One region of the Pseudohongiella sp. SYSU M77423 genome, then DNA from elsewhere that is predicted to be linked to it. Evidence: predicted binding sites of a transcription regulator. Region 1 holds the regulator's gene; the other holds the start of a gene.
The links. The regulator FliA, encoded in region 1, starts transcription of late flagellar genes. The targets are predictions, from matches to a motif close to CTAAAGTTTNNNNNNNNNNNGCCGNTAA.
Positions count from the first base shown of each region.

Region 2: the regulator FliA is predicted to act here: its motif matches at 2,144-2,171, upstream of QGM61_RS02020 (methyl-accepting chemotaxis protein).

Region 1 is NZ_JARYTH010000002.1:59,402-63,904, forward strand. Features, by position in the region: gene flhF (flagellar biosynthesis protein FlhF) at 1-299, shown strand, start outside; gene QGM61_RS04070 (MinD/ParA family protein) at 328-1,140, shown strand; gene QGM61_RS04075 (RNA polymerase sigma factor FliA) at 1,144-1,866, shown strand; gene cheY (chemotaxis response regulator CheY) at 2,012-2,404, shown strand; gene QGM61_RS04085 (protein phosphatase CheZ) at 2,415-3,095, shown strand; gene QGM61_RS04090 (chemotaxis protein CheA) at 3,147-4,503, shown strand, end outside.
Region 2 is NZ_JARYTH010000001.1:464,842-469,344, forward strand. Features, by position in the region: gene QGM61_RS02010 (hypothetical protein) at 1-671, shown strand, start outside; gene QGM61_RS02015 (PhoX family protein) at 712-2,133, opposite strand; gene QGM61_RS02020 (methyl-accepting chemotaxis protein) at 2,407-3,990, shown strand; gene QGM61_RS02025 (cryptochrome/photolyase family protein) at 3,994-4,503, shown strand, end outside.

The DNA of each region.
Region 1 (4,503 bases):
GGAAAACCTGTTCGACGGCAGGCGTGTCAGGGTGTATTCTGACACACTTGGATGAAGCCTGTGTGATGGGCGAGGCGTTGGCGCTGTGTATTGATCGCGCCGTGCCAGTAGTATACGAAACATTTGGCCAGGCCATCCCCGATGACCTGGCTGTGGCGACTGCGCAGGCGCTCGTCAAACGGGCGGTGGCACTGGGTCGGGCTCAGGCCGCGACGCCCGTGGATCGCGCACGCGTCATGAACAATTTTGGCAGCCAGCCGCCGAGCAGAGCGGCCGCAGCAAAACGTGCCGCGATTTAGGGGCACGGGCTGATCAGGTAGGAGATTTATAGGGATGCATCCCATACAGGTACTGGCAGTAACCGGCGGCAAGGGCGGTGTCGGAAAAACCAGTATTTCGGTGAATTTAAGTCTGGCAATGGCCCAGGCTGGCAGACGTGTGGTTTTGATGGATGCCGACCTGGGACTGGCGAACGTTGACATCCTGATGGGCGTCAAGGCCGACAAGACCATTGCCGAGGTCATGGCGGGAGTCTGTGATCTGCGCGATGTCATGATCGAGACGCAGGGCATCAAGATCATTCCGGCATCATCTGGTGTACAGACGCTGGTCAATATGGGCGCCAATCAGCATGCGGGCATCATTCATGCCTTCAGCGATCTGTCCGATGAGCTTGATGTACTGGTCATCGACACGGCGGCTGGCATCTCTGACTCCGTGGTCAGTTTTGTGCGCGCGGCGCAGGAAGTGCTGGTTGTTGTGTGCGATGAGCCCTCGTCGATGACGGACGCTTACGCACTGGTCAAGTTGCTGAACCGTGATTGCCAGTTGCGCGATTTCCGGATTCTGGCGAATATGACAAGATCGCCACAGGAAGGTCGCAACCTGTTCAATCGGTTTGCGGCAGTTACCAGCAAGTTTCTGGATGTTAATCTGCGGTATGCCGGTGACATCCCCTTTGATGAGACAGTACGCAAGGCCGTGCAGCGACAGAAGCCAGTGCTTTTGAGCTATCCGGGCGGCAGAGCGGCTGATGGATACCGACGTCTGGCGTCGGAAGTGCTGGGTTGGCCGGTGCGAACTGAGGCAACTGGTCAGTTGGAATTTTTTGTGGAACGACTTGTACAGGGCATGGCCTGAGATATGGGTGCAACACTTTATCAGGACGTTCAAGTAGCCGGGGCAGACGACCTGGTCATACAGCATGCGCCGCTGGTGAAGCGGATTGCGCACCATCTGTTGATGCGTATGCCATCCAGCGTGCAGCTCGACGATCTGATCCAGTCAGGCATGATTGGCCTGCTGGAAGCTGCCCGTAAGTATGATGTCAGCAAGGGAGCCAGTTTTGAAACCTATGCAGGCATTCGAATTCGCGGTGCCATGCTGGACGAAATCAGGCGCGGCGACTGGGCACCGCGGTCTGTACACCGCAAGAACCGGCAGGTAGCCGAAGCCGTCAAGGCCATTGAGGCGCGCACCGGCACTGACGCCAAAGATCATGAGATTGCTGCCGAAATGGGTGTCGATCTCGATACCTACTACACCATTCTACAGGATGCCAGTGGCAGCCGCCTGTTCAGCTTTGATGATCTGACGCAGGGTGGTGATGATTCCTCGATCGAAGTAGCCTCGGGTGAAGTATCCGGTCCCTCGGAAGAGCTGCAGGAGGATAACTTCCGTGAGCATCTGTCCGAAGCCATAGATGGGCTGCCCGAGCGCGAAAAGCTGGTCCTTGCCCTGTATTATGACGAAGAACTGAATCTCAAGGAGATTGGCGAGGTTCTGGGTGTCAGCGAATCCAGGGTCAGCCAGATCCATTCCCAGGCCGCCCTGCGGCTTCGTTCGCGTCTTCAGGAATGGCGTTGAGCCCCTTCCGTCCGCTAAAATTGCATTAATTGCACTTATTTAGCAGTTCGCTCTAAATTTTTTCACTTTCCAAGCGATAACATTGCCAGGGGAAACCATATTGTTCAGGTTGCCCCCGGACAGATTTCATGACCTGGAGGCGGTTTTGGACAAAAACATGAAGATTCTCATTGTTGATGACTTCTCAACAATGCGTCGAATTATCAAAAACCTGTTGCGGGATCTTGGTTTTACCAATACAGCCGAAGCTGATGACGGCAACTCCGCCCTGCCCATGTTGGAAAACGGAAGTTTTGACTTCCTGATTACCGACTGGAACATGCCAGGCATGACCGGAATCGATCTGCTGAAGGCTGTGCGGGCCAGCGAGAAGCTGCGCGGACTGCCTGTGCTGATGGTAACCGCGGAGGCCAAACGGGATCAGATCATTGCGGCTGCGCAGGCAGGGGTCAATGGCTACGTAGTTAAACCTTTTACGGCTGCTGCGCTGGAGGAGAAGATCGAAAAGATCTTTGAGCGCATTGAAGCCACCAGCTGAGGGACCGTCAATGGCTGAGATAGACCAGGAACGCTACGAGTTGCTCTATCGTGAAGTGGGGCGCCTGACCCGGGCCCTGCACAACGCCATCCGCGACTTTCACGTTGGCATTAACGTGACAGGCAGCGCCGAGGTTGAACACGAACTGTCTGAGATGGCGGACGCCCGAAGCCGGCTTAACTACGTTATCAAGATGACAGAAGAAGCCGCCAACAAGACCATGGATCGGGTGGATGACTCGATCCCGATTATTCAGAGCATGGTGGAGCAGAGCAATGAGGTTGGTGATCGCTGGGCTCAGTACGTCGCCTCTCGCTCTTGCTCCGATGATGAGAAAAAGCTTTTTGAAGACGTGAGTGGCCTGCTGTCACGCGTCAATTCGGAAGGCAGTGGCCTGCACGGCAACCTGACCGACATTTTGATGGCACAGGGATTTCAGGATCTTAGCGGTCAGGTGATCAAGCGCGTCATCGGTCTGGTCAGTGATGTGGAAAAAAGCCTGGTTAATCTGGTCAAGCTGGCCAGCAGTGTTGAAGAAGTAGCCGGGATTGAACGAGTGGTGCAAGTTAACGATCCGAAAGAGGATGCTGAACGGCGCCTGCGTGCTGAAGGCCCGCAGACAAAAACCAGTCAGGATGTTGTTTCGGGTCAGGATGATGTAGACGATCTGTTATCCAGCCTGGGTTTTTGACTAACGCAACAGCGGGCAGCTGATAACGCTCAGGTAGAAAAGGTGGACAACATGAGTTTTTTTGACGACGAAGAGATTCTTGAGGATTTTCTGGTTGAAGCCGGAGAAATTCTCGAACAGCTCTCTGAACAGCTGGTCCAGTTGGAAAAACAACCGGATGACAAGAACCTGTTGAACGCCATTTTTCGCGGTTTTCACACCGTCAAAGGAGGCGCCGGCTTCCTTCAGTTGAATGCCATGGTGGATTGCTGCCATGTCACCGAAAACCTGTTTGACAATCTGCGCAACGGTCACCGCAAAGTAACGGCCGAGCTGATGGATGTGGTACTGCAGGCGCTGGACACCGTTAATGGCATGTTTGCCCAGGTCAAGGAGGGGCAGGCTCCTGATCCAGCCCCCCAGGCTTTGCTTGATGCACTGCAGGCCCTGGCCAGCGGCGAAGATATCACAGAGCCGCTGGCTGACAATCCCGAACCCGTTGCTGAAGAAAGCACGGACGATATGAGTGATGAGGAATTTGACCAGCTGCTGGCCTCTCTCGACTCTGCTGATATCGCGGCGGACGCCGAAGGCAGCATCAGTGCCAGCGACGACGAAGAAATCACTGAAGAAGAATTTGAAGCACTGTTGGATCAGTTGCAGGGCAAAACGCCAGAGCCTTCAGCTGCAAAGGAAGTATCTCCCGAGAAGCCGGCCGATACCGCGAAGCAGTCCGTCGGCTCGTCCAGCCAGCCATCGGCTGACGAAAGCTCATTAGAGCCTGCAGAAACAGAGCAGAGCGCGACTGCCTCAGCCAGTGGCGGCGATGAAATAACCGACGAAGAATTTGAAGCCCTTCTGGACCAGTTGCATGGTTCAGGTTCACATGGTGGTGTGCCATCTGGCGCTGTCAGCGCGGCTAAGAAAAAGGCTGAAACTGCTGAAGCCAGCAAAAATGACAAACCCGCCAGTGCTAAAACGGGCAGTGCGGCCAAACCAGCCAGCGCCACCAAGCCAGCATTGCGGGCAGTGCCAGACAGCAAGCCGGCGGCCAGTGCCCAGCCAGCCGCTCCGGCAGCGGCCGCTAACGCAGCTGCCAAAGAGGCGCCGGAAACAACCGTCCGTGTTGATACCCGTCGCCTGGACGAAATCATGAACATGGTGGGTGAGCTGGTATTGGTCCGAAACCGTCTGGTTCGTATAGGCTCCACTGCTGCAGATGAAACACTGTCCAAGGCGGTTGCCAATCTGGACCTTGTGACAGCCGACCTGCAAACCTCTGTCATGAAGACGCGGATGCAGCCAATCAAGAAAGTGTTTGGTCGCTTCCCGCGCGTCGTGCGAGACCTGGCGCGTAATCTCAAGAAGGAAGTCGCGCTTGAGCTGCACGGTGAAGAAACCGATCTGGACAAGAACCTGGTAGAGGCGC
Region 2 (4,503 bases), on a different contig from region 1:
ATGGGGAATATCGCACATCAATGATCATCGACCCGCCAGATGGTCAGATACCCTTTCGTGAGGGCGCACCCGAACAGAACATGATGGAGCGCTGGCGCGACGAGCATGGTGATGAGGCGTTTCTGGGTCCGGAAATGGCGACAATCGGTGAGCGCTGCCTGTTGTTCTATGACTTCCGCACATCCAATTCCAGCGCCGGCCCGCCCATGATGCCCATCATCTATAACAACAACTATCAGATCATACAGACTGAGGACTATGTGGTGATCATGGCGGAGATGATGCACGACGCGCGCATCATCCGCCTGAACGATGAACACCAGCCGCCCGAGATCTACAAATGGATGGGCGACTCCACGGGCTACTGGGACAACGATACGCTGGTCATCAGCACTCGCCACCTGCATCCGCAGCAATCGCACTACGGCTCAGGGCCCGGCCTTGAAGTGACCGAGCGACTGCGAATGGTCTCTGAAACGGAAATCGTGTACAGCTTTACCATGAACGACCCGGTGGCCTACACGGCGCCCTGGACGGCAGAGATGGTGCTTTACGCCCGACCGGAGGGTGAACGCATTTACGAGTACGCATGCCATGAGGGCAACTATGCCCTGCCCGGCATACTGGCTGGCACCCGACGCCAGGAGCAGGCTGACGCCGACCCGGAGTAAATGGGTGGTGTAATCGCTAACTGCCCTGACAGCCCAGGCTTCAGACAGGGCCGCGCTCCCACGGGCCCCAGATAGCAAAGGTGATGCCTGGATTCTGCACATTGATGAACAGAAACTCGCCTGAGGGATCGAAGCAGGCACCGGCAATTTCGGTCTGTCGATAGTCACCCGGTTCGGTAATTTTGCCGCTCACCGTAATATCGGTGTCAGACAGGACAACGTTATTCTTGACCAGAACGTAGGACTCACCGGTCGGCGTCAGCCCCATCACGCGTTCACCGGGTCCAAACTCGTCTTCGACGCCGCCACCATCCTCACACATCAGGATGCCGCCCCGGGGACTGACGGTTACGTTGTCCGGGTTATTGGCCATATTGGCATCGGTGGAGGCAAAGATGCAGCGCATTCGATTCTCGTGTGGATCCAGCATCCACACCGCACCTTCACCATAACCCGCGCGCCCTGCGTCATTGACGCCAGCACTGGTGTCGACGATGTACATCAGGCCCTCGTGGTACCAGATACCCTCACCACGGCTTATCGTGAACGCACCCGCCGCGCGAGCCTGCAGGCAGGGCCCACTGGTGTCGCCTTGCGGGTCCATATCCGGGTCTGCGATGTCGACCCACTCCAGCTCGTATTCATCACCCATTGCCGGGGCCAGCAATTCGGCGCCGTGCATGGATTTGATGCGGGCAGCCTGCAGGCGCCCGCCCTGCTCCAGAGACCCGGCCTGTTGACTGGTATTGTCTGGCACATAGCGGTAGATCGGGGACTGATTGCGATTGTCTTCGGTCAGGTAGGCGTAGCTGCTTACCGGATCAATAGCCACCGCCTCATGCTCAAAACGCCCCATGCCGACGATAGGCACGCCCGACGTTTCTGCCGGATCTGCCGGCACCTCAAACACATAACCATGACGACGGCCGCCAGTCGCGCTGGCATCGTGGATGGTTTCTTCACAGCTCAGCCACGTGCCCCACGGCGTGACGCCGCCAGCACAGTTGACCATGGTGCCACCCAGGCTTGGCAGCGTCTGAATCTCCCGGCGGTTGCTGCGCGAGAAATGAATCGTGGTATTGCCGCCACCCGCGCGGGCGCTCTCCGACACCATACCTTCATCATATACGGTGGCAGCTGATATCGGACGACCAGAGCCCACCTCGTGATTGCGCACCAGAATGATGGTGTCATCATCAACTGCAATTACACCCATGCCATCGTGCCGTGCCGGTACAGGGTTGCCATCCGCCATGGCGTCGCCCGCCCAGGACAGACTGGCGTAGGAGAAACCTTCCGGCAACTGCAGCAGCTCCAGGCCCGTCACTTCATCCTTGACCGGACGTATTGGTCCATAAGGGCTGTCCATGCGTCGAGATGCGGGGCCGCCTGCAGAGACCTGACGTGTCGACAAAGACTGGAATGCCTGAACTAAAGGAGAGGACACAAGGGCTGCTGTCATGGCACTACCCCTAAGGAAATTGCGGCGCGAGCCGATAACAGTATTGGGTCGCTCACGCTTGGAATTGAATTTTGAGTTGGTCATTGTGTGATTCACCAGATTCATTATTTATCACTTGATCAGGCCGGCAATTTCAGCACAAGCATGTGACAGGAAAATAACAATACTGCGCCATGAACCGAAACGACAAGGATCGCGTATCAATTCACGGTGCGATCGCAGTAGTAGGTCTTTCGTCCAAGTTAATTCTTCATCATTAAGCGAATCAGTATTATGGCTATATCACTATCGTCGCCCATTTCCGCCGCGCCGTCTGACCGTTCCTCAACTCCCGCCTCGAGACATACATCAGGCGCCGCAGTCAGTAACAACAGTCACTGGTATCTCGAAAAGACCAACCGCATCATGATTGGTGTACTGATCGGCTGCCAGTTGTACGCACTGGCGCTGGCACCGTGGCATGGTACCTGGGGGGTAGCGCTGTTGGTGGGTGGTGGCACTCTGACTGCAACCATCATCGCCTGGAAGGGGCAGCTGCTGGGGAGGCATTTACCGAGCCTTATTGCTGCTGCCTTCATGGTCATGTCAGCACTGCACATTCACCAGAGCCATGGAACCATCGAGATGCACTTCTCGATTTTCGTGTTACTGGCGCTTCTGATTGCATATCGCGACTGGCGGCCTATCGCCGTCGCAACAATTGTGATCGCAGCACACCACTTCCTGTTCTTTTACATGCAAATCAACGGCTTCCCTGTCTGGGTGACCGAACATGCTCACTGGAGCATGATATTTGTTCATGCCGGCTATGTACTGGTCGAGGCCGCAGCATTGTTCTACCTGGCCAAACTGGCAGCGGCGGATGCCGCGGAAGGGCAGGCACTGGCCTCAGCGTGCGAACAGCTGACGCGCGACGACGATCGCATGGACTTGACCCTGAAGGTCAATCACGACACGGAAGCTGGACAATCTTTCGACCGCTTCCTGGGGCAACTGCGAACGCTGGTCATTGATGTACAGGATCGACTCAGGACTCTTCAGCAGATGGGCGAGGCATTGACGCGCAATGCTGCCGATGTCGAACAGGGCGCCGAGCGGCAGACATCGGTCAATCAACAGATGATTGATGCCATGCAGGAGATGAGCACTGCGACTGCAACGGTAGCCCAGTATGCTCAATATGCAGCTAACGGTGCCAATACTGCCAATGAACTCGCCGCCGACAGTGGTTCCGCTGTGCAGCGTATCAGCAGCAGCATCAACACTCTGAAGAGCGATATCGACATCACCAGCAAAGCGGTAGGCGACACTGCCAGTCAGGCGAACGACATCGATAAAGTGGTAGACATCATCAAGGACATCGCCGAACAGACCAACCTTCTGGCGCTGAATGCGGCCATCGAAGCAGCCCGCGCTGGAGACCACGGGCGCGGCTTTGCTGTAGTGGCAGATCAGGTGCGGTCGCTGTCTCGACGCAGCTCTGAATCGACCAAGGAGATTCAGCAACTGGTCAAACGACTTCAGCAGACCTCTGACTCAGCCCGCCAGGCCATGACGCGCAGCCAGGAAGCTGTGGGTGAGTGTCTGGTATCAGCAAATGAAGGTACCAGCACCCTCCAGCAGCTGACACATGAGATTTCGCAAATGGCCAGTCAGAACGACATGATTGCTGCCTCAGCGCAACAGCAGTCAGTGTCGGGAGATCAGGTCGTCAACAATCTGCAGTCAGTCAATGAAATCGCCTCCCAGAATCTTAAAAAGGCGCGCGAACTGTCTGGCATCAGCGACTCTCTGCACCAGCTGAGCGATTCGTTGCAGCATCAGTTATCGCGCTTTGATTCAGGCCGAAAGGGCTGATTGGTGCGAGCTGGACTGATACTGGGCGATCAACTGGACAGAGACCTGCCTACACTGGAGGCGCTTGACCGCGGGAAGGATCTCGTTGTCATGGCAGAGCTTTATGAAGAAGCCACCTATGTCAAACACCACAAACAAAAGATTGCCCTGCTATTCAGTGGCATGCGACATTTTGCCAGCGAGCTGGAAGCCGATGGCTGGCGTGTTCACTATTACAAATATGAGCCTGACAGCCGACTGAAAAAGTTTGCGGATGTCATCAAAGAAGTTGCTGGCAAACACAGGGTCGACAGCTGGGTTGTTACCGAGTGCGGCGAGCATCGCCTGCAACAGCAGATCGACAACTGGTCATCAGAGCTTGATATTGAGGTCTCCGTTCTGGGTGACTGCCGATTCATTTGCGACAAAAAAGAATTTGCCGAGTGGGCGCAAGGCAAAAAACAGTTACGCATGGAATATTTCTATCGGCAGATGCGGCGCAAAACCGGATTACTGATGGAGGACGACCAGCCA